3 regions of the Blautia sp. MSK.18.38 genome follow, and region 2 is predicted to be linked to each of the others. Evidence: predicted binding sites of a transcription regulator. Region 2 holds the regulator's gene; each other region holds the start of a gene.
What was found. The regulator Rex, encoded in region 2, represses fermentation and respiration genes when NADH is low (regulators of the CRP and FNR family bind a similar motif). The targets are predictions, from matches to a motif close to ATTGTTAANTANTTAACAAT.
Positions count from the first base shown of each region.

Region 1: a site for Rex is predicted at 5,527-5,546, ahead of NE638_RS11795 (iron-sulfur cluster assembly scaffold protein). Genes of this name have one in related genera too.
Region 3: a site for Rex is predicted at 4,027-4,046, ahead of pckA (phosphoenolpyruvate carboxykinase (ATP)). Genes of this name have one in related genera too.

Region 1 is NZ_JANFYP010000018.1:10,399-17,913, reverse strand. Features, by position in the region: gene asd (aspartate-semialdehyde dehydrogenase) at 1-649, shown strand, start outside; gene NE638_RS11820 (DUF3343 domain-containing protein) at 749-985, shown strand; gene NE638_RS11815 (formate/nitrite transporter family protein) at 1,167-1,922, shown strand; gene NE638_RS11810 (DNA topoisomerase) at 1,924-3,975, shown strand; gene NE638_RS11805 (transferase) at 3,972-4,640, shown strand; gene NE638_RS11800 (TraX family protein) at 4,765-5,502, opposite strand; gene NE638_RS11795 (iron-sulfur cluster assembly scaffold protein) at 5,749-6,441, shown strand; gene NE638_RS11790 (GGGtGRT protein) at 6,482-7,492, shown strand.
Region 2 is NZ_JANFYP010000009.1:50,968-58,482, forward strand. Features, by position in the region: gene pdxR (MocR-like pyridoxine biosynthesis transcription factor PdxR) at 1-1,060, opposite strand, end outside; gene NE638_RS07420 (pyridoxamine kinase) at 1,153-2,019, shown strand; gene abc-f (ribosomal protection-like ABC-F family protein) at 2,050-3,966, opposite strand; gene NE638_RS07430 (redox-sensing transcriptional repressor Rex) at 4,181-4,828, shown strand; gene NE638_RS07435 (NAD(P)H-hydrate dehydratase) at 4,890-6,407, shown strand; gene alr (alanine racemase) at 6,404-7,515, shown strand, end outside.
Region 3 is NZ_JANFYP010000016.1:77,962-85,476, reverse strand. Features, by position in the region: gene NE638_RS11305 (LysR family transcriptional regulator) at 1-877, opposite strand, end outside; gene NE638_RS11300 (YoaK family protein) at 1,044-1,691, shown strand; gene NE638_RS11295 (DUF4866 domain-containing protein) at 1,707-2,462, shown strand; gene NE638_RS11290 (threonine/serine ThrE exporter family protein) at 2,558-3,886, opposite strand; gene pckA (phosphoenolpyruvate carboxykinase (ATP)) at 4,208-5,812, shown strand; NiCo riboswitch at 6,109-6,289, shown strand; gene NE638_RS11280 (cation diffusion facilitator family transporter) at 6,490-7,419, shown strand.

The DNA of each region.
Region 1 (7,515 bases), on a different contig from region 2:
AACAAAACGCGGCTTTGTAGCTGTTAAACCGAACTGCTCTATCCAGAGCTACGCTCCGGTACTTACCGCATGGAAAGAGTTCGAGCCGTATGAAGTAGTTGCCACTACATACCAGGCTATTTCCGGAGCAGGAAAAACCTTCAAGGACTGGCCGGAGATGGAGCACAACATCATTCCGTACATCGGTGGTGAGGAAGAGAAGAGTGAGAAGGAGCCATTAAGACTCTGGGGCAAGATCGAGGACGGCGTGATCGTTCCGGCTACCACACCTGTCATCACATGCCAGTGTGTACGTGTTCCGGTCCTCAACGGACATACAGCAGCTGTATTCGTTAAATTCCGCAAGAAACCTACCAAAGAGCAGCTGATCCAGAAGCTGGTTGAGTTTAAGGGACTTCCGCAGGAGCTTGAGCTTCCAAGCGCTCCGAAGCAGTTCATCCAGTATCTTGAGGAGGACAACCGTCCGCAGGTACAGATGGATGTAAACTATGAGAATGGAATGGGAGTATCTGTAGGACGTCTTCGTGAGGATACTGTTTATGATTACAAGTTCATCGGACTTTCCCATAACACAGTAAGAGGTGCCGCAGGCGGAGCAGTTCTCTGTGCAGAAACTCTGAAAGCGAAAGGATATATCCAGGCTAAATAAGAACTGGATCCTTTACAGGAAATAAAGAAAATCATCAGAAACGGGATATCGGTTTTTCCGGTGTCCTGTTTTTGCGTATGTGGAAGGAACAAAGGAGATATGCGCAGAAAAGTAATTACTACAGTTGTGACATTTCCCACAACCACGGCTGCCATGAAAATGGAAAGAACGGCCAAGGAATCCGAATTTCCGGGAAGGCTGATCCCGATCCCTTCAGAGATCAGTGCCCAGTGCGGACTGGCATGGAAATGCGTGGAGCAATCAGAGGAGGAAACAGAAAAATTCCTGAAAAAAAAGGAACTGGCCTGGGATGGCATCTATCGTGTTCTGGTATAAAACGGATATTGTTTGTTGTATGTAACAAAACGGAAATTTTTGAAAATTTTCGCATTTTTATTGTTAAATAATTGGTAAAGTGTTACAATATAACAAGCAGATTTCCGGAAAGCGTGTTGCTGTGAACAAAGAAGCAGCAACAAAGTGCCACGCTTGCTAAAAATATGTGGAGGTGCTATTTATGAACAGGGAGGATGTAGAGAAACTGTCAACCGCTGCGAAGGGTAAGATAAACTTACTGAACAGCAATTTCGGAAAATTCTTTATGCGGGCGATCATGGCCGGATTTTTTATTGATGTGGCGATGATCTACAGTAACGTTGTTGGAAATGTATTTTCCAAGACATTCCCGGAATGGGGGAAATTCCTTGGAGCCATCGTGTTCTCTATTGCGGTCCTGCTGATCGCAATGGTAGGAGGAGAGCTGTTTACCGGTAACAATCTGGTAATGGCTTTTGGTGCGTATGACAAGAGCGTATCATGGAAAGACGTAGGCAAGGTCTGGGGAATCAGTTACATCGGCAATTTTGTGGGATGCCTGATCCTGGCGCTGATCTTTGCAGGTGCCGGAGCGTCCGGTACAGCAGATTATTTTGCAGGATTTATAAACGGAAAACTGAGTATTCCGGCAGGACAGATGTTTTTCCGTGCGGTACTTTGTAATTTCTTCGTCTGTCTTGCTGTTCTCTGCGGCATTAAGCTGAAGAGTGAGTCGGGCAAGTTCCTGATGATCGTGATCTGTATTTCAGGTTTCGTTGTCAGCGGATTTGAGCATTGTATTGCAAATATGGGTATTTTTACAGTTGCATTCTGTATGGTGCCAGGATTGTCTGTCGGCGCTATGCTTAAAAGCATGGTGATCGTAACACTGGGAAATATAGTTGGCGGAGCTGTGCTTCTGGCATGGCCGCTTAGAAAGATGAGTGCAGATAAATAGTATGGCAAAGGCTTTATACATAGCGGAGAAGCCCAGCGTGGCACAGGAATTTGCGAAGGCTTTGAAGATCAACGGTCAGAGAAAAGACGGATATCTGGAATCTGATGATTCTGTGGTAACCTGGTGTGTAGGACACCTGGTTACCATGAGCTATCCCGAAAAATATGATATCAAGTTTAAAAGGTGGAGTTTTGATACCCTGCCTTTTTTGCCGCGCGAATTTAAATATGAAGTGATCCCCGGGGTCAAAAAGCAGTTCGAGATCGTAAAAGGACTGCTGAACCGGCCGGATGTGGATACCATTTATGTGTGTACCGACTCCGGACGTGAGGGTGAATATATCTACCGTCTGGTAGCCCAGATGGCAGGAGTAAGGGGAAAAGTCCAGAAACGTGTGTGGATCGATTCCCAGACAGAGGAAGAAATCTTAAGAGGGATCCGTGAAGCGAAGGATATCTCGGAGTATGATAATCTGGCAGCATCTGCGTATCTCCGCGCAAAGGAAGATTATCTTATGGGAATCAATTTTTCCAGAGTTCTGACCTTGCGCTACGGAAGCAGTGTCACCAATTATCTCCATTCCAAATATCAGGCCATTGCAGTTGGGCGTGTGATGACCTGTGTTCTTGGCATGGTGGTGCGGAGAGAACGGGAGATCCGTGTCTTTGTGAAGACACCCTTCTACCGTGTCCTTGGCAGCATTGGACTTGCAGGCGAAAATTTTGACGGTGAATGGAGGGCTGTGGAAGGCAGCCGGTATTTCCAGTCCCCGTATCTTTATAAAGAAAACGGCTTCAGGAAAAAAGAGCATGCACAGATGCTGATCGATCAGCTGATGGTGAATCAGCCCCTTTCCTGTATTGTGGAAAAGGTGGAACGAAAAAAAGAAAACAAAAATCCGCCGCTTCTTTTTAACCTGGCGGAGCTTCAGAATGTGTGCTCAAAGCTGTTTAAGATCAGTCCGGACGAGACACTCCGGATCGTACAGGAGCTTTATGAGAAGAAGCTGGTGACTTATCCGAGAACGGATGCCAGAGTTCTTTCCACGGCAGTGGCCAAGGAGATATACAAGAATATATCCGGTCTTCGAAATTATCAGCAGGCCGGTGCTGCGGCGGCAGAGGTTTTGGGGATGGAATCCTGGAAAAGCATTGCAAAGACCAGATATGTGAATGACAAGCAGATCACAGACCATTACGCGATCATTCCTACCGGTCAGGGATTGAATGCGCTTGGAAGCGTGTCTCTTACTGCACAGCGTGTGTACGAGACCATTGTACGGAGATTTTTGTGTATTTTTTATCCGCCGGCCGTTTATCAGAAGGTGAGTCTTGTGACGAAGCTGGACGGCGAGGCATTCTTTTCATCCTTTAAGGTTCTCAAAGAAGAAGGCTATCTGAAGATCGCCACGAATTCTTTTTCGCGGAAAAGGGCTTCAGACAGTGAGAAAAACAGAAATGGAGAGGAAGACGAGGTTTCCTGTGATACTGTGCTCCTGGAGGCGTTGCAGAAGCTGAAAAAGGGTGATATACTTCCTGTGAACGGTTTGAGTGTCAAGGAGGGTGAGACTTCACCGCCCAAACGATACAATTCCGGTTCCATGATTCTTGCCATGGAAAATGCAGGACAGCTGATCGAGGATGAGGAGCTTCGAGCCCAGATCAAAGGAAGCGGGATCGGCACCAGTGCTACCCGTGCCGAGATCCTGAAGAAGCTTTTTAACATCAAATATCTGGCACTGAACAAAAAGACCCAGGTGATCACTCCAACGCTTCTTGGGGAAATGATCTTTGATGTGGTAAATTGTTCTATCCGGCAGCTTCTGAACCCGGAGCTTACGGCAAGCTGGGAAAAGGGGCTCACCTATGTGGCAGAGGGCAGCATCACGGAACAGGAATATATGGACAAGCTGGAGCATTTTGTGCGGGTACGTACCCGGCAGGTGGAGGCAAGCAATTATCAGTATAACCTGCGGCAGTTTTTTGATGTGGCCGCTGTAAACTACAGGAAGCCGGAGCGAGCTTCCAGACAGGGAGGAAAGAAATCATCATGATGAAAGATTTTACTATCAGCAATATGCTGGATCTGAATGAGACCATTGCAGCAGAGCTTTTTGAGGGGAAAACCTATCCGTGGGAGGTTCTTCCGGAGATCGGAGATTTCATTATCAAGCTGGGAAAAACACTGGATCCTTCTGAATATGAGGAGAAGGGCGAAAATGTATGGATCGCAAGATCCGCTACAGTTGCGCCGACTGCAAGTATCACCGGACCGGCTATCATTGGCAGAGACGCCGAGGTGCGCCACTGTGCATTTATCCGCGGCAAGGCTATCGTTGGTGAGGGCGCAGTTGTGGGAAATTCCACAGAGCTTAAGAATGCAGTGCTGTTTAACAAGGTTCAGGTTCCTCATTATAATTATGTTGGAGATGCTGTGCTGGGATATAAGTCCCACATGGGTGCCGGATCGATCTGTTCCAACGTAAAATCAGACAAGAAGCTGGTTGTCGTAAAAGACGGGGATGAAAAGATCGAAACCGGTCTTAAGAAATTCGGAGCGATGCTCGGAGATCATGTTGAAGTCGGATGTGGTTCTGTGCTGAATCCAGGTACTGTGATCGGACGGAATTCTAATATTTACCCGCTGTCACCGGTACGTGGATGTGTTCCTGCAGATTCCATTTATAAAAATGCAAAAGAAATCGTAAAGAAAAAATAAGAAACAGATTCTTCTGGACACGCATTTAGGCTGCACTTTTGAGAGAGTGCAGCTTTTTTTTGATGGGGTGATGGATGCAACAGTATTGGTCGTGGAAGGATGAACCGACTGGGAGCGGGCGTGATTAAGATAAAAACAAAAGCTGTCGAAGTATGACCAGTTCTATAATATGGACTGGGTAAAACCAGTAAAAGAAATATTTTGCTGATTTTCCGCGGATGAAGCCTCTTTTTCCATTGTACAGGTTAATGGACAGAAAGGCAAAGGAGGCTCTCCATTCATAGTAAAGCCAGCAGCTTCCGAGGATTGCCTGGCCTGGTTTATCGTTTCGCATATAGTATATGATCAGCAGGAAGATATACCCCCGCCATCCATAGTCTGCTTTCAGAAAAATGGAAACAACAAGCAGTCCCAGGATGCAGAGAAGCTGCATCGAAGGTCTGGTCTGGAAATATTCGATGGCACAAAAGGCCAGATATCCGAGGAAAAGCGTAAAAAACACATTTTGTCTTTCGTAACGCAGCGTATTTGTAAACATCAGATTCCACGGAATTTCTGAGAGCAGCGCAAAAAGAAGGAGATTTCTTCCATAGAGGAACCGGCTCCGTGTATGCCGGAAGCCTTCCAGCAGGAGAAAACAGAAGATGGGAAAAGCAGCTCTTCCGATATCGCGGAAAATAAGATATACAGTATATTCTCTGCCGAAAAGTGTAAACAGGATTTTCTGTGCAGGCTGATACATACTGAGCAGCACAGCTCCGATATGATCGATCAGCATGGTGATGACCGCGATCATCTTCAGAGCGCTTCCGCTGAGAATGCGGTATTTTTCTGGAAAAACAGAATCCACAGATGCATTCATGAAAAATATACCTCCAAGGTTAAACTTGCTAATATATTATCACATACATACAGTAGTTGCCAGAAATATTTGACAGTTAGGCATGCAATACTGCCGGAATAACTACCAATATTATGCGTTTTATGGCAAAATTTTATCAAATATGACTGGACGAAACAAAGGTTTTGTGAGAAAATAGCCGTAGGGTGTTATCGAACTTTTTTTCTCAATAACATCGGTCAATCTATACTTGAAAGGAGTTTTAAAATGATTTATTCACGCGAAGTAGAAGAAATGTGTCCAGTGGCACAGGGCGTACATCATGGTGCCGCTCCGATCCCGGAAGAAGCAAAATGGGTTCAGGCAAAAGAAGTAAAGGATATCTCCGGATTTACACACGGTGTTGGCTGGTGTGCTCCGCAGCAGGGTGCTTGCAAGCTTTCCCTTAACGTTAAAGAGGGAATCATCCAGGAGGCACTTGTTGAGACAATCGGATGTTCAGGAATGACTCATTCTGCAGCTATGGCTTCTGAGATCCTTCCAGGACTTACCGTTATGGAGGCGCTGAACACAGACCTTGTATGTGATGCAATCAATACAGCTATGAGAGAGCTTTTCCTTCAGATCGTTTACGGACGTTCCCAGTCTGCATTCTCCGAGGACGGACTTGCAGTAGGCGCTGGTCTTGAGGACCTTGGAAAAGGACTTCGTTCTCAGGTTGGTACAATGTATGGAACTCTGAAAAAAGGACCTCGTTACCTTGAGATGGCTGAGGGTTATGTTACAGGTATCGCTCTTGATGAGAACGATGAGATCATCGGATATCAGTTCGTAAGCCTTGGAAAAATGACTGACTTCATTAAGAAAGGTGATGACCCGAACACAGCATGGGAGAAAGCAAAAGGTCAGTACGGCCGTGTTGCAGATGCTGTTAAGATCATCGACCCAAGAAAAGAGTAATTACACTTCGTAAGGTGAAAATATCAGGAGGTTACAGGAAATGGCTTTATTTGAATCATATGAGAGACGAATTGACAAGATCAATTCTGTTTTAAACAGCTATGGAATCGCTTCTATCGAAGAAGCTGAGAAAATCACTAAAGACGCAGGACTGAACGTTTACGATCAGATCAAAGGCATTCAGCCGATCTGCTTCGAGAACGCTTGCTGGGCTTACACAGTAGGTGCAGCTATCGCGATCAAAAAAGGCTGCAGAAGAGCCGCTGATGCAGCAGCAGCTATCGGAGAAGGCCTTCAGGCTTTCTGTATCCCGGGATCCGTTGCAGACACACGTAAAGTAGGTCTTGGACATGGAAACCTTGGAAAGATGCTCCTTGAGGAAGAGACAGACTGCTTCTGCTTCCTTGCAGGACATGAGTCTTTCGCAGCAGCTGAGGGTGCGATCGGTATCGCAGAGAAAGCAAACAAGGTTCGTAAAAAACCTCTTCGTGTTATCCTGAACGGTCTTGGAAAAGACGCTGCTCAGATCATCTCCCGTATCAACGGCTTTACATATGTAGAGACAGAGTATGATCCATATAAGAACGAGGTTAAGGAAGTATTCCGTAAATCCTATTCAGAGGGACTTCGTGCAAAGGTTAACTGCTACGGCGCTAACAGCGTTCCGGAAGGTGTTGCGATCATGTGGAAAGAGGGCGTTGACGTTTCCATCACAGGAAACTCCACGAACCCGACTCGTTTCCAGCATCCGGTAGCAGGAACATACAAAAAAGAGTGCAACGAGAAAGGCAAAAAATACTTCTCCGTTGCTTCCGGCGGTGGTACAGGACGTACACTTCATCCGGACAACATGGCAGCAGGTCCTGCTTCCTACGGTATGACTGATACACTTGGACGTATGCATTCTGACGCTCAGTTCGCAGGATCTTCTTCCGTACCGGCTCACGTAGAGATGATGGGTCTTATCGGCGCTGGAAACAACCCGATGGTTGGTATGACAGTTGCTGTAGCTGTTTCCGTACAGGAAGCTGCTGACGCTGGCAAGTTCTGATTTCAGATAACGAAAAATAGTGG
Region 2 (7,515 bases):
GAGCCTTCAGCTTCTGGGAATAAAGGCGGCGGAGCTTTCTAGTCTGGGAAGCCAGATGCCCGTCGCGGATAAACTGGCAGAGCGCGATCTGTTCTGCCTTGGAAGCAGTCTGATTATAAAAGGCTGCTTTTTTTGTATATTTTTCCCGGAGAGAGCGTGGCAGTACCATGAAGCTGACACGGATGGAGGGCAGCAGCAGCCTGGAAAAGGAACCGATATAGACAACGTTTTCACCACCTGCAAGACCGAAAAGTGAAGGTGTCGGCTTCTGGAAATAAACAAATTCGTTTTCGAAATCATCCTCAATGATCAGATGGTCATTGATCTCCGCATGACGGATCAGCTCCAGGCGTCGTTTTACCGGCATGATCTCGCCCCATTTCGTCATGTGAGCAGGAGAAACATAGATCACATCGCAGCTTTTGTCCCGGTAATGGACATCAAAGCCGTAATCCTGAAAGATGGTGCTGCATGTGGTGAAGGACGGTGTGGGGAACGAAACGGTTTTCCGTTCATGGATTAGAGGACAGAGGATCTGGAGAAGGGGCTGGAGACCGGCTCCTACTACAATGTCATCCGGGGAGCAGATCACATTTCTGCGTTCCCGGATATAGTCTGCGAGAACCTCCCGGAAATCGCTTTCGCCCTGGGGTTCGCCATAAGAAAGCATACGTTCGCCCTGGCGGAGGGCGCTTTTGATGTAACGCTGCCACAGATCAAAACGGAAGCTTTCCCGGTCAACACCGGAAGAGGCAAAATCATAAAGGCAGGGCGTGATATCCTTATCCTGTTTTTCGGGGGGAAGCAGATGCTGCTTGGAAGCAATGCTGGTGACATAATAGCCGCTTTGTGCCCTGGCGATGATATAGCCGTCTGCTGCCAGCAGAAGATAGGCATTTTCGATGGTGGTACGGCTCAGCTTCAGCTCCTGGGCGCATTTGCGGAGGGAGGGCATTTTGCTTCCGGGAAGGAGACGGCCTTCCAGGATCAGCTTCCGGTAATAGTGATAAACCTCCAGATAAAGGTGTTCTTTTTTGTGTTCTGCAGATATATTTAACATAAGTATGATGATTTCCTTCCAAAAATGATTGCGTAAACCTGACAGTTCATTCTATAATATTACAGAAAAAAACTCAAGACTGGAGAATTACCATGAAAAAAATAGCAGTGATCAATGATCTTTCCGGGCTGGGGAAATGTTCACTGACAGCAGCGATCCCGGTGATCTCGGTGATGGGAGTCCAGGCGTGTCCACTTCCCACCGCTGTTTTAAGCAACCAGACCGGTTATGAAAGTTATTTCTGTGAGGATTTCACAGAGCATATGGAACCATATATGGAGCAGTGGAAAAAAAGAGGATTTTTCCCGGATGGGATCTATACAGGATTTCTTTCTGACGATAAGCAGGCAGACAGGATCCTGAAATTTATGGATGCGTTTGCAGGGAAGGATACTCTGATCCTTACAGATCCGGTGATGGGGGATGACGGCGCGGTTTATCCGATCTATACAGAAGAGCTTCGCAGCCGGTTCTGCGAACTGACACGTCGTTCCTATGTGATCACACCGAACCTTACGGAAGCCCTCCTTCTTCTCTACGGAAAAGAAAAAATGGAGGAGATCTGGAAGGAACTGCAAAAGGCATCAGAGGCCCGGCGGATGGAAGAGATCCGGGAGATCGGGTGCGGACTTGCCCGGAAATTTTCACTTCCTGCCGTTGTGATCACCGGAGTGGATCACAGGGAGGAGGGGCAGCCTCTGAAAATGGGAAATCTTGTCCTGGAAAACGGAAACAGCTCCTGGGTATTTGCAGAGAAATCTGGCGGAAGCTATTCCGGGACAGGAGATCTTTTTGCATCCGTGCTCAGTGCAGGGCTGGTAAAAAGATATTCCATGAAAACCTGTGCAGAGCTGGCCGTGGACTTTATCTCGGCATCGATCCGGGATGCGGTGGAGGAAGGAACAGACCGTAACGATGGTGTATGCTTTGAACAGCATCTCGGCATGCTGCTTCCATAAAAACATGAGGGGATAAAAAAGAGCTGACCGTCAGGCCAGCTCTTCCCATTTTTCATAAAGCTCTTCCAGTTCTTCAGCGATGGCTGCTTTTTCGCGGCTCAGCTTTGTACATTCCGCTACATTGGTGCAGACATCCGGAAGGACCATGGTTTCGTCGATCTCGCTGTCTCTTGTTTCCAGCTCTTCGATACGGGCTTCGACTTTTTTCAGCTCGGCTTCCCGTTTTCGTTTCTTTGCCTGTTCTTCCTTCATCTGCTGCCAGGAAAGCTTGTTCTCGGAAACCGATTTTTCTTCGGCAGGTGCCTCCGGAGAAGTGCTTCCCGGTGCATAGGTACTGGTCAGCTCCTCCTTCTTTTCCAGATAGTAATCATAATCACCGATGTAATTTACCACTGCCTGGTTTGTCAGTTCCATGATCCTGGTCGCAGTCTGATTGATAAAGTAACGGTCATGGGATACATAAAGGACTGTACCGGTGTAGCTGACCAGTGCTTCCTCCAGGATCTCCTTGGAGGCAATATCCAGATGATTGGTAGGCTCGTCAAGGATCAGGAAGTTGGCTTCGGAAAGCATCAGTTTTGCAAGGGAAACACGGCCTCTTTCTCCACCGGAAAGTGCGGAGATCTCCTTGAAAACATCATCTCCGGTAAAGAGAAATGCGGCAAGCATATTTCGGATCTCGGTCTCTGTGAGAGTCGGATAAGTATCGGAGATCTCCTGGAAAATCGTCTTGTCCATATGCAGAACATGATGTTCCTGATCGTAATAACCGATCTGCACCTTGGAACCAAGGGAAAATTTGCCGGCATCTGCCTCAATAAGACCGTTGATGATCTTCAGCATGGTGGTCTTTCCGGTTCCGTTGTTTCCGATCAGTGCCACACGCTCGCCGCGTTTGATATCAAAGGAGATATCGGAGAACAGGGTCTGTCCCGGAAAAGCCTTGGAAAGCGCTTCCACGTGGAGCACATCGTTTCCGCTTAACACCCGTGGTTCCAGCGAGATACGCATCCGGTCCTGGAGCTCAAGAGGCTTTTCGATCCTCTGTACACGGTCCAGCATTTTTTCACGGCTTTCCGCACGCTTGATGGATTTTTCACGGTTAAAGGATTTCAGCTTGGCGATAACGGCTTCCTGATGCTTGATATCCCGCTGCTGATTTAAGTATGCCTTGTACTGTGCGTCACGAAGTTGAGCCTTCTTGAGAGCATAGGCAGAGTAGTTGCCGCTGTATACGCGGGTCTGTCCGGCTTCGATCTCAATGACCTTGGTGACTACCTTATCCAGAAAATAACGGTCATGGGAGACGATAAAAACAGCTCCCGGATAATTCAGAAGATAAGTTTCCAGCCAGGAGATGCTTTCCATATCCAGGTGATTGGTTGGCTCATCCAGAAGCAGGATATCCGGCTTGGAAAGAAGCATCTTGCCCAGCGCCACGCGGGTTTTCTGACCGCCGGAAAGAGTTTCGATCTGCTTGTCATAATCTTCCTCCGTGAAGCCGAGACCCTTTAAGACACCGGTCAGCTCACTTTTGTAAGCGTATCCGTTCTCCAGCTCAAACTGATGGGTCAGGCGGGTATAGGTTTCCATCAGACGGTTCAGCTCATCACCGGTCACCGTGTTCATTTCCTGTTCCATATTGCGGATACGGCGTTCCATATCGATGATGTGCTGCTTGGTGGTAAGAAGCTCCTCGTAGATGGTATGATGTCCGTGGATATCCTGGTACTGGGCAAGATAGCCGATATTTTTATCCCGGGCAAGCACCACGGTACCGGAATCAGCAGAAAGCTCCTGCATGATGATACGCAGCAGTGTGGTCTTTCCTGCACCATTGCATCCGATCAGAGCAGCCTTTTCACGGTCTTCAATGTGAAAGGATGCATCATTTAAAATTACTTTTTCGCCAAAGGCCTTGCATATATTCTGACATGATAAAATCATAAAAACTGTCCTCCTGTATAAAGAATCACCCCTGTTTATGTCTGAACAGGGAAAAATCCTCCACCTATTATAACGGAAACTGCCGGGATTTCAAAGAAAAAATCAATTATTAGAAAAATTATAAAGAAATTTGTACAGAATAGACAACTTTAATTGACAGGAAAATGTCAATTCGTTATAATTAACCTAGTGTAAGGTAAGGAGGAAAACTATCGTGGAGACAAAACAAATCTCGAAAGCGGTGATTAAGCGTCTGCCACGCTATTACCGCTACTTAGGAGAGCTGATGGAAGATAATGTAGAACGTATTTCTTCCAATGAATTAAGTAAAAAGATGCATACCACAGCTTCTCAGATCCGTCAGGATCTTAATAATTTTGGCGGTTTTGGGCAGCAGGGGTATGGCTATAATGTACACTATCTTTATACAGAGATCGGTAAGATCCTGGGACTGGATACCGTTCATCCGATGATCATCCTGGGTGCCGGTAATCTGGGACAGGCACTTGCCAATTATGTGGATTTTGAGAAGCGCGGGTTCAGGCTGGTTGGTATCTTTGACGTAAATCCTGTGCTTGAGGGCATCGCAGTCCGTGGACTTGAGATCCAGATGCTCAGTGAGCTTCCGTTTTTCCTGAGAGAGAATAACGTGGAGATCGCGATCCTGACACTTCCCAAGAATAAAGCCAAGGAAATGGCAGATATCCTGGTGGAGAACGGGATCAAGGCAATCTGGAATTTTGCACATCTCGATCTTGAGACACCGGATGATGTGATCGTAGAGAACGTTCATCTTTCCGAGAGTCTGATGACACTGTCTTATAATCTCAGCAAATACAGGCAGGAACATGTGGATAAGTAAGAATTGTTAAGCTGCCGGAAACGGCAGCTTTCTCTATGACAGAGGGGAGGCAGAAGACAGAATGAAGAAGCTTGTTACCTGCAAAGAAATGAAGGATCTGGACTCCACAACGATCCGTGAGATCGGAGTTCCCTCCGAGGTTCTGATGGAGCGGGCGGCACTGAAGGTGGTAGAGGAAACAGAAAAGTATCTCCAGAAGGACGAAAGGATCCTGGTAGTCTGCGGAAGCGGAAATAATGGCGGTGACGGTATCGCTGTTGCCAGATTGTTCCATCTGAAGGGAATCCGGGTAGAGTTTTATATGGTCGGAAACAAAGATAAAATGACCAGAGAGACAGCTCTTCAGTATAAGATCGCTTCCGGTTATCGTGTCCCGGAGGTGAATAACCCGCAGTGGAGTGAATATACTACTATAGTAGATGCCGTGTTTGGGGTAGGCCTGACGCGTCCGATCGAGGGGCATTATGCTGATATCATCCATGAGATGAACAGTGCGAGGGCCAAAAAGATTGCAGTTGACATCCCGTCAGGAGTGAACGGAGATACTGGCCTGGAAATGGGAATTGCCTTCAGCGCCGATCTGACTGTCACATTTGCCTACCGGAAAAGAGGTCTTTGCTTTTATCCGGGAAGACTGTATGCAGGAAGGATCGTTACCGCCGATATCGGGATCTATGAGCAGGAAGCTGTGACTGCATCTGCCGCCTGTCTGGAAAATAAAGATCTGAAGCTGTTTCCGGAACGTGATCCCGGCGGAAACAAGGGTACCTTCGGAAAAGTGCTCTTTGTGACCGGAAGTGAGGGAATGTGTGGAGCCGCTTATTTAAGCGCCAGTGCAGCACTTCGTGCCGGTGCGGGAATGGTAAAGATCCAGACTGTGGAAGCCAACAGGATCCCACTGCAGATACTCCTTCCGGAGGCTATGGTCTGCAGCCGCTTTGATCAGGAATCCAATGAACAGCTTCTATCCTGGTGTGATGTGATCGTGATCGGACCGGGACTTGGAACATCAGTGGCCAGCCGTGAGAGAGAACAGTGGTTTCTCACGGCGGCTGCCCGGGAGAAAAAGCCGCTGATCCTGGATGCGGACGGCCTGAACCTTCTGGCTGCACATCCACAGTGGTACCAGTATCTGGGAGAGCATGTAGTCCTGACACCGCATATCGGAGAAATGAGCCGGCTCAGTGGCAGAACGATCCAGGAGATCCAGCATGAGATCGCAGATACTGCACTGAAATGTGCTGCGGAAACAGGCTCTGTGTGCGTATTGAAGGATGCATGTACGGTGATCGCAGATGAAAAAGGCCAGATGTATCTGAATCTTTCCGGTAATTCCGGAATGGCAACTGCAGGAAGCGGAGATGTGCTTTCCGGGATCCTGGCAGCAGTGTTATGTATGTATCTGAAAACGGAGGAACAGCCTCCCATGGTTTTAAAGGCCGCGTTAGGTGTTTATCTTCACGGACTTTGCGGTGATCTTGCAGCCGCTGAAAAAGGAATGCGCAGTATGCTGGCAGGAGATATCATAGAATATCTGCCCAAGGCATTAGCTATAGGTGAAGAGGAGTCGGGATTATGAAAAAATACGAGAGAGTAAAAGCACTGGTATCACTGGATGCCATTGCCCACAATTTTGAGGAAATGCATAAAAATGTCAAAGAAGGGACAAAGATCATCGCTGTGATCAAGGCGGACGGTTATGGTCATGGTGCCAGAGCTATTGCCCGTCTGATCCAGGACTATGACTATATCTGGGGATTTGCAACAGCTACTGCAGAGGAGGCACTGGAGCTTCGGCATGCAGGGATCATCAAGCCTGTCCTGATCCTTGGCCTTGTATTTGAGGAATATTATGAAGAACTTGCAGCCAACGATGTCCGGATCACCATATCAGATCTAAATACAGCGGCAGAATATGCAAAAGCAGGTGCACGCATTGGAAAAAATGTACATATTCATCTGGCTCTGGATACGGGAATGACAAGGATCGGATATGCGGATATTCCGGAAAATGCGATAAAGATCGAAAAAATCTCAAAAATCCCGAATCTGGTGATCGAGGGAATGTTTACCCATTTTGCCAGGGCGGATGAGACCGACCGTTCTCCTGCACTGGTGCAGCTGGACCGTTATCTCCGTTTTGCAGAGCTTCTGGAAAAAAGAGGCGTTCATATTCCGGTACGTCACTGCTCCAACAGTGCAGGTATCATCCGTGTTCCGGAAGCAAATCTCAATGTCGTTCGTGCCGGCATCACCATTTACGGTATTTATCCGTCAGAGGAGGTAGAACGTGATATTGTGAAGCTGACACCTGCAATGGAGCTGAAAAGTCATGTATCTTATGTGAAAAATGTGGAACGTGGAACAGCGGTAAGCTATGGAGGAACGTTTGTTACAGAACGCTTTACCAGAATGGCAACGATCCCCGTAGGTTATGCAGATGGCTATCCGAGACAGCTTTCCAATAAGGGCTGGGTCCTGATCCGGGGCAAAAAAGCTCCGATCCTCGGACGGGTCTGCATGGATCAGTTTATGGTTGATGTCACAGATATCCCGGAGGTGAAGGCCGGGGACGAGGTCACTCTGATGGGAAGAGATGGAGAGGAATTTATCAGTGTGGAGACACTGGGAGATCTTTCCGGAAGATTTTCCTATGAATTTGTCTGTGGGATCAGTAAACGTGTTCC
Region 3 (7,515 bases), on a different contig from region 2:
ACACAATAAATTCAATAGCTTTTTTGACAGCAGTACTCATGGCAGTACTGCTGTTTGTGACTAAGCAGACCTCTCTCTGAGGGAGCGGCTCCTTAAGCTGAAGGGCAAAAATCTTCCCGTCATTGATCACTTCCCGGGCAAGGGGCTCGGGGTAAAAGCCGATTCCCAGATTGTGGACGATCATGGGAAGGACCTGGTCTGTAGTTGCTGCCTCGATGTCAGGATGAAAAGAAACACGGTTTTCCATAAAGTAATTCATATACATTTCTCTAGTGCTGGTCCCTTCCGCAAGACCTACAAAGGGCAGATCCTGAAGCTCATGGATGCTGATAGGGGCAGTGGTCAGATCCTTATATTTGCTTCCGCATACAAGAATTTCCCGGTAACGCAGGAGACTTTTTTTCTGTAAAGGCTTGCGGATGGAGATCGGAGTAGTGACAATAGCGAAATCCACCGCATAATTTTTCAGTGCCTGTACTGCCTGAGGAGTAGAATGGTTAAAGAGGCGCAGGCGAACATGGGGATATTGCTCGCGGAACAGCTCCAGCTTTTCCAGAAGGATCAGACGCAGGGCATTTTCGCTGGCGCCGATGGAAACCAGACCATGCTCCAGCTCTCCGTTCTGGCGGATTTCCTCCTCGCCGATGGACAGCTGCTCAAAAGCCAGGGCAACGTGTTCATAAAGCTGGCGGCCTTCCGGTGTAAGTGCGATTCCCTTGTTGGAGCGGAGAAAGAGCGTACATTTCAGCTCCTGCTCCAGGTTGTTCATACAGCGGGTGATATTTGGCTGGTTGTTGTGAAGAGCTCTTGCTGCCTTGGTAAAGCTCTTATACTGGGCTACATAATAAAAGATCCGGTAGTAGTCGTAAGTGATCATGTATTGTCTCCATCCTGTGATATGATTTTAATATGTTTACGATATTAATAATACTTTTTACATTTGCTTCTGAGCAAACTATAATACACCCGAGGAAAAAAATCAATGACAGGAGTGATTTAGAGTGGTTTCAGGAGGCGGAAAGCTGCAAAATGCGGACCGGCAGATGTCAGAAGCTTTTATAACAAGTGTATTTCTGGCAATGTCCGGCGGATTTCAGGATGCCTACACATACTTTACAAGAGATGAGGTGTTTTCCAACGCCCAGACAGGCAACGTGGTTCTGATGAGCCATAATTTTATGACAGGACAGTGGGGAGACGGTTTAAGGTATCTGTTTCCTGTTTTAGCCTTTGCCATTGGTGTTGTAGCGGCGGAGCGGATCCAGAGTACCTTTAAATATGCAAAAAAACTTCACTGGAGGCAGATGATCCTGCTGATCGAGATCCTGATCCTTTTTGTGGTGGGATTTATGCCGGGAGAATTGGATATGCTGGCAACCGTACTGGTATCCTTTTCCTGCGCCATGCAGGTACAGACCTTCCGGAAGGTGGGCGGTTATTCCTATGCAAGCACTATGTGCATCGGAAATTTACGAAGCGGCACGGCGGCGTTGTCCGTGTATTGTCGTGAAAAACGTCCGGAACAGCTGAAGCAGGCTCTTTATTATTTCGGAATAATTTTCTTTTTTGCCATTGGAGCCGGTGGCGGAGGAAATCTGTCCATGAGGCTGGGGATCCCGGCAATCTGGGTATCGGATGTTTTGCTTCTGATCAGCTTTATTCTGATGTTTTCCAGTAAACATAGAGATTAGAAAGGGTGAGGAATTGTGGAAAACAGCACATTATTCCCAAGAGAGGAAAAGGCGGAGCTTTTATTTGAAAAGATCCTGAAGGATCCGGAGGCGTGCAGACGGCTGACGGAGACCTTCTATGAATCCATGGATGCGGATACAGACATAGAATGCGGATATCTTCCTCCGGAAAAATTCGCCTATGCATTGCTGGACGCATATAAAAACCGTGATCTGACAGCTCTCCTTATGGCGATCTGCCAGAACAGTATGTTTGATCTTCTGCGAAATTCTTTTCTGGCACCGTTCAGGTTCAATGCAGATGGACAGGAGAATCCGGTGTTTCTCACAGATGAAAAAGGAAATTTTCTGCGGGAAAAGGGAATTCATGTAAGTGATAGGGATTACGACCGGTTCCGCAGGATATACAGGGAGAAGCAGGGCGTAAAGATGTATCTGGCGTATGGCTACCGGAAGCGCCATGCCTATGATGAAGATACCATGGAAGTAGAAGAGTACAAAATGGGCGAACATATCGGTGTGCTGCTGGTGTATGAGCTTCCGGACAGCGTAAGGGAAAAGGAAACGGAGGCACAGGCCTATGCGGCTGTATGGGATATCATGATGGCAATTCAGAAGAAGCTTCCAAGAGCCTTTGTATATTATGGGCAGGATTCTGTGGAGGATGGTGGAAAACGTTATGACGGACTGGGCGTTTTTCTCCCCATCCATAAATTTGCGGACCGCTTGGAAAAAATGATCGGGATCGCGGATGAGATCGTAATGAAATAGAATGTACAAAAAAGGACTGCTTTTGTATTGCTCCGGTTATCAGAAGGATAGCTGATGACCGGAAGCTACAGAAAGCAGTCCTTTTTGTATGCCAATTAGGTGCAGTAGCGGAACATTTTGTCCGTAAGGATCCTGGCGAAAATAAGGCCCAGGGGAAGAGCAACGATGATCAGAATCGCAGCTGCAAACCAGGAGGCGGAAACATTCAGGGACATGATTCCCAGATTGTAGATTGCCCGGTAGAGATAAAGTCCGGGAACCATGATCACAATGGATGGTACGGTAATGGAAATCCTGGGATATCCCACTTTGGTTTTAATGAGGGAGGCCAGAAGTCCGGCTGTCAGTGCTCCGAAAAAAGCCGCGGCAGCAGGTGGGAAACCGGCAAGATCAACAAGCTCCAGACGTAAAGTGTTGGACAGTGCGCCGATGAATGCGGCAGCTGCGGCTAGACGGACAGGGCTGTTGAACATGACCGAAAAGCCGAATACCCCGCAGAAGCTTGCCAGAAGCCGGAACAGGATCCTCTGAGCTGCCGAAAGCTCCAGAGGCAGGAAATCCACAGGCTTCAGATGAAGAAGCAGTGCCATCAGCCAGGCAGAGACAGCAGCCACCATTACAACAATAATGGCGTAGGCCAGTCGTTCCAGACCGGAACGCATATCCAGCTTGGCAAGGTCGATCCCGCTTGTGATAAACGGAAAGCCCGGAATGATAAACAGCATGGAACAGATGTACCCGGCCTCATGCTGGACGGAAATGTGGAACAGAAGCTCTGCCAGCTTCAGGAAGCCTGCATATACAAGACAGGCGGAGGAAACAGAAACTGCAATGCACATAAACAGAGTAAAATGATGCTTGCCAAGCTTGCAGCGGATGGCGTTTCCGATGCCTGCGCCTGCAAAAGCCAGGATCATTTCCAGCGGGCCACCGCCCAGAAGAAAAGTAAATGCACCACAGGCCAGTGCAGAAGCCAGTCCCAGGGCGGCAGGGGAATAAAGCCCGTGGATCCGCTCGATCTCATCTAACTGACTGTGCAGTGCTTCACCGCTCATATGGATACCCTCCGCAGGAAAATCACTGACAAAATGTTCCAGCCTGTTCAGTCTGGAAGTATTTACGCCGGTGGTAGTCAGACTAAGTGCATGGGAAAAACTGCTCTCACCGTCAAAGCAGGTGTAGCTTATGGACATCAGTCCGATATCTGCGGAACAGGTGATACCAAGTGCTTCTGACAATGTATTCATGGAACTCCGTACCCGCCAGGCACCGGTCCCACAGGAGAGAAGCATCATGCCTGTACGGCCGATCAGGGAAGCTTTTTCGGAAAGAGAAGCTTCTGTAATGGGCTGGCTGTTCCTGGTACTTACGTAGTTGTGCCAAGGGATTTCCATATGATTACGTTTGATCAGAATATCTGACATAGAAATCACTTCTTTCTATATATTAAAATCATATAGTTACTATTATAAATATATATAATAACTATAATCAGATATATTGTAGCCATTATTCTGAAAAAGTCAAGTATAGATGGAGTAAAATCTGACAGTACCAAAACGTCACTGTTAAAGATTTATCATTTTTTTGCGGAAAATGAATTTTTTTGGTTGCTTTTACGTACAATTTATGTATAATTGTGGATAGGGATGTTGGAATGACCAATTCCTATGGCAGGATGACAAAAACCTGCAGCAGTAGGTGGCTATCATAATTACTATTAAAGAAGAGAGGTAAATGTTAAGATGGCAAAAATCGATTTAACAAAGTATGGTATTACCGGAACAACTGAGATCGTGTACAATCCTTCCTACGAGACATTATTTGAGGAAGAGACCAAACCGGAGCTTGAAGGATTTGAGAAGGGTCAGGTCAGTGAGCTTGGTGCTGTCAATGTAATGACAGGTATCTACACAGGACGTTCCCCTAAAGACAAATATATCGTTATGGATGAGAACTCCAAGGACACAGTTTGGTGGACATCCGATGAGTACAAGAACGATAACCATCCGGCAACTCAGGAAGCATGGAATGCAGTTAAAGATCTTGCCAAGAAGGAGCTTTCCAACAAGAAACTTTTCGTAGTAGATGCATTCTGCGGAGCTAACAAAGACACACGTATGGCTATCCGTTTCATCGTTGAGGTTGCATGGCAGGCACACTTCGTAACAAACATGTTCATTCAGCCGACAGCTGAGGAGCTTGAGAACTTTGAGCCGGATTTCGTTGTTTACAACGCATCCAAGGCTAAAGTTGAGAACTACAAAGAATTAGGACTTAACTCTGAGACAGCTGTAATGTTCAACATTACAAGCCGTGAGCAGGTTATCGTTAATACATGGTACGGCGGAGAGATGAAGAAAGGTATGTTCTCCATGATGAACTACTATCTGCCGCTGAAGGGCATCGCTTCCATGCACTGCTCTGCAAACACAGACCTTAACGGAGAGAACACAGCAATCTTCTTCGGTCTTTCCGGAACAGGTAAGACAACACTTTCCACAGATCCTAAGCGTCTTCTGATCGGTGATGACGAGCATGGCTGGGATGACAACGGAGTATTCAACTTCGAGGGTGGATGCTACGCTAAGGTTATCAACCTTGACAAAGAGTCTGAGCCGGACATCTACAATGCGATCAAGAGAAACGCTCTTCTTGAGAACGTAACACTTGATGCTGAGGGCAAGATCGACTTCGCTGACAAGAGCGTAACAGAGAACACACGTGTTTCCTACCCGATCAACCACATCGAGAACATTGTTCGCCCTGTATCTTCTGCACCGGCAGCGAAAGAGGTTATCTTCCTGTCCGCAGATGCATTCGGCGTACTTCCTCCAGTATCTATCCTGACACCGGAGCAGACACAGTACTACTTCCTTTCCGGATTCACAGCTAAACTTGCTGGTACAGAGCGTGGAATCACAGAGCCTACTCCTACATTCTCCGCATGCTTCGGACAGGCATTCCTTGAGCTTCATCCGACAAAATATGCTGAGGAGCTCGTTAAGAGAATGGAGAAGAGCGGTGCGAAAGCATACCTCGTTAACACAGGATGGAATGGAACTGGAAAACGTATCTCCATCAAAGATACTCGTGGTATCATCGATGCTATCCTTGACGGATCTATCCTTAAAGCTCCGACAAAGAAAATCCCATTCTTCAACTTCGAGGTTCCGACAGAGCTTCCGGGCGTAGATCCTGCAATCCTTGACCCACGTGACACATATGCAGATGCTGCAGAGTGGGAGACAAAGGCTAAAGATCTTGCTGCAAGATTCGTTAAGAACTTTGCTAAATATGAAGGAAATGCAGCTGGTAAAGCACTCGTTGCAGCCGGCCCGCAGGCATAATCAGTCATTCCAACTGAATACAGATCGTAGACTTAACCGGGAGCGGATTTATCCGCTCCCGGTTTTTTGACAAACAACTGAGGATCTATTATTTGATATAGAACTGTGCAGTGCGAAGCATGTTTCCAGACATGGAATAAACAGAAAGTTGAAGATATCTACCTGTAAAATAAAAAACTTTGGCTTGACTAACAGAGGACATATGGTGTATCCTTTCTGAGAAGTTAAGCGGGAGACCCGTAAGACTGTAAAAATTCTCTTTGCACTGCATTACATTCGAACAGGATGCGAGATCAACAGTACAAACTGAGCAGGCGATGCTTTTCGGAATCGAAAATATTTATCGAAGGCATGGGGCCGGGCCGCAGGAAGCGGCAGCGGATATGGATTTAAACGTAATTGCAAAGAACCTGCATTCACAGAATATGAGGTGAAGCAGAATGTGACTTTGCTTTCAGACATATCTGCGGGACAGTGTATGTTTCGCAGGTATGTCTTTTTTACTGCAAAATATGGATGGAACAGAAGGTAGAAGCTGGGATATCCCTATACAGAAAAGAAAGAACACCGGCGGAAAATCGCACTGCAGCGAGTAGTGAAGGAACCGCCGGTTTTTTCACGGAAAATGTTGTGCCATAAGAAGAACCTGATCATATATTTAAAAGGAGATTCTGTTTATGGAACACACAGAAAACAAAACAATTATACATGATACAGAAAAAACAGCTTCATGGGAACAGCAGACAGCAATGAAGGTATCCGGGATCAGTATTCTGGTAAACCTTTTATTATCTGTATTTAAACTGATCGCAGGTATTGTGGCACATTCAGGAGCGATGATCTCGGATGCCATTCATTCTGCATCAGATGTGGGAAGCACCTTCATCGTAATCATCGGTGTCCGTCTTTCTACAAAGAAATCAGACAAAGAGCACCAGTACGGACATGAAAGAATGGAGTGTGTTTCTTCCATTGTCCTTGCAGGAATGCTGCTTGTCACTGGTCTCGGGATCGGAATTACCGGTGCCCGTGATATCGTAAAAAGCACATCCGGCGGAACCATTGCCATTCCGGGAACACTTGCACTGATTGCAGCAGTGGTATCCATTGTGGTAAAAGAGTGGATGTTCTGGTATACAAGAGGTGCTGCAAAGAAGATCAATTCAGGAGCCCTGATGGCAGATGCATGGCACCATCGTTCAGATGCACTTTCCTCTATCGGAGCGTTTGTCGGTATTTTAGGTGCAAGACTGGGATACCCGATCCTGGACCCGATCGCCAGTATCGTGATCTGCGTTATGATCGCCAAGGCATCGATCGACATTTTCAGGGATGCCATTGACAAGATGGTAGATCATTCCTGTGATGCAAAAACTGAGGAATCCATGAAGAGAGAGATCCTCAAGGTACCGGGCGTCAGAAGAGTAGACCTTCTTAAAACCCGTCTTTTCGGATCCAAGATGTATGTGGATATCGAAATCGCAGCAGATGGAAATATTTCCCTTTTTGATGCACATGATATTGCGGAAAATGTACATCATACGATCGAGAATAAATTCAAAGATGTAAAGCACTGTATGGTGCATGTAAATCCGATCAACGGATAAAAAACAAGCTGCCGGAGCGACTGTGATCGTCATCCGGCGGCTTGTTTTTGTATAGAGAAACACCCGGTAGGGGAGCTACCGGGTGTTTCGAGGGGA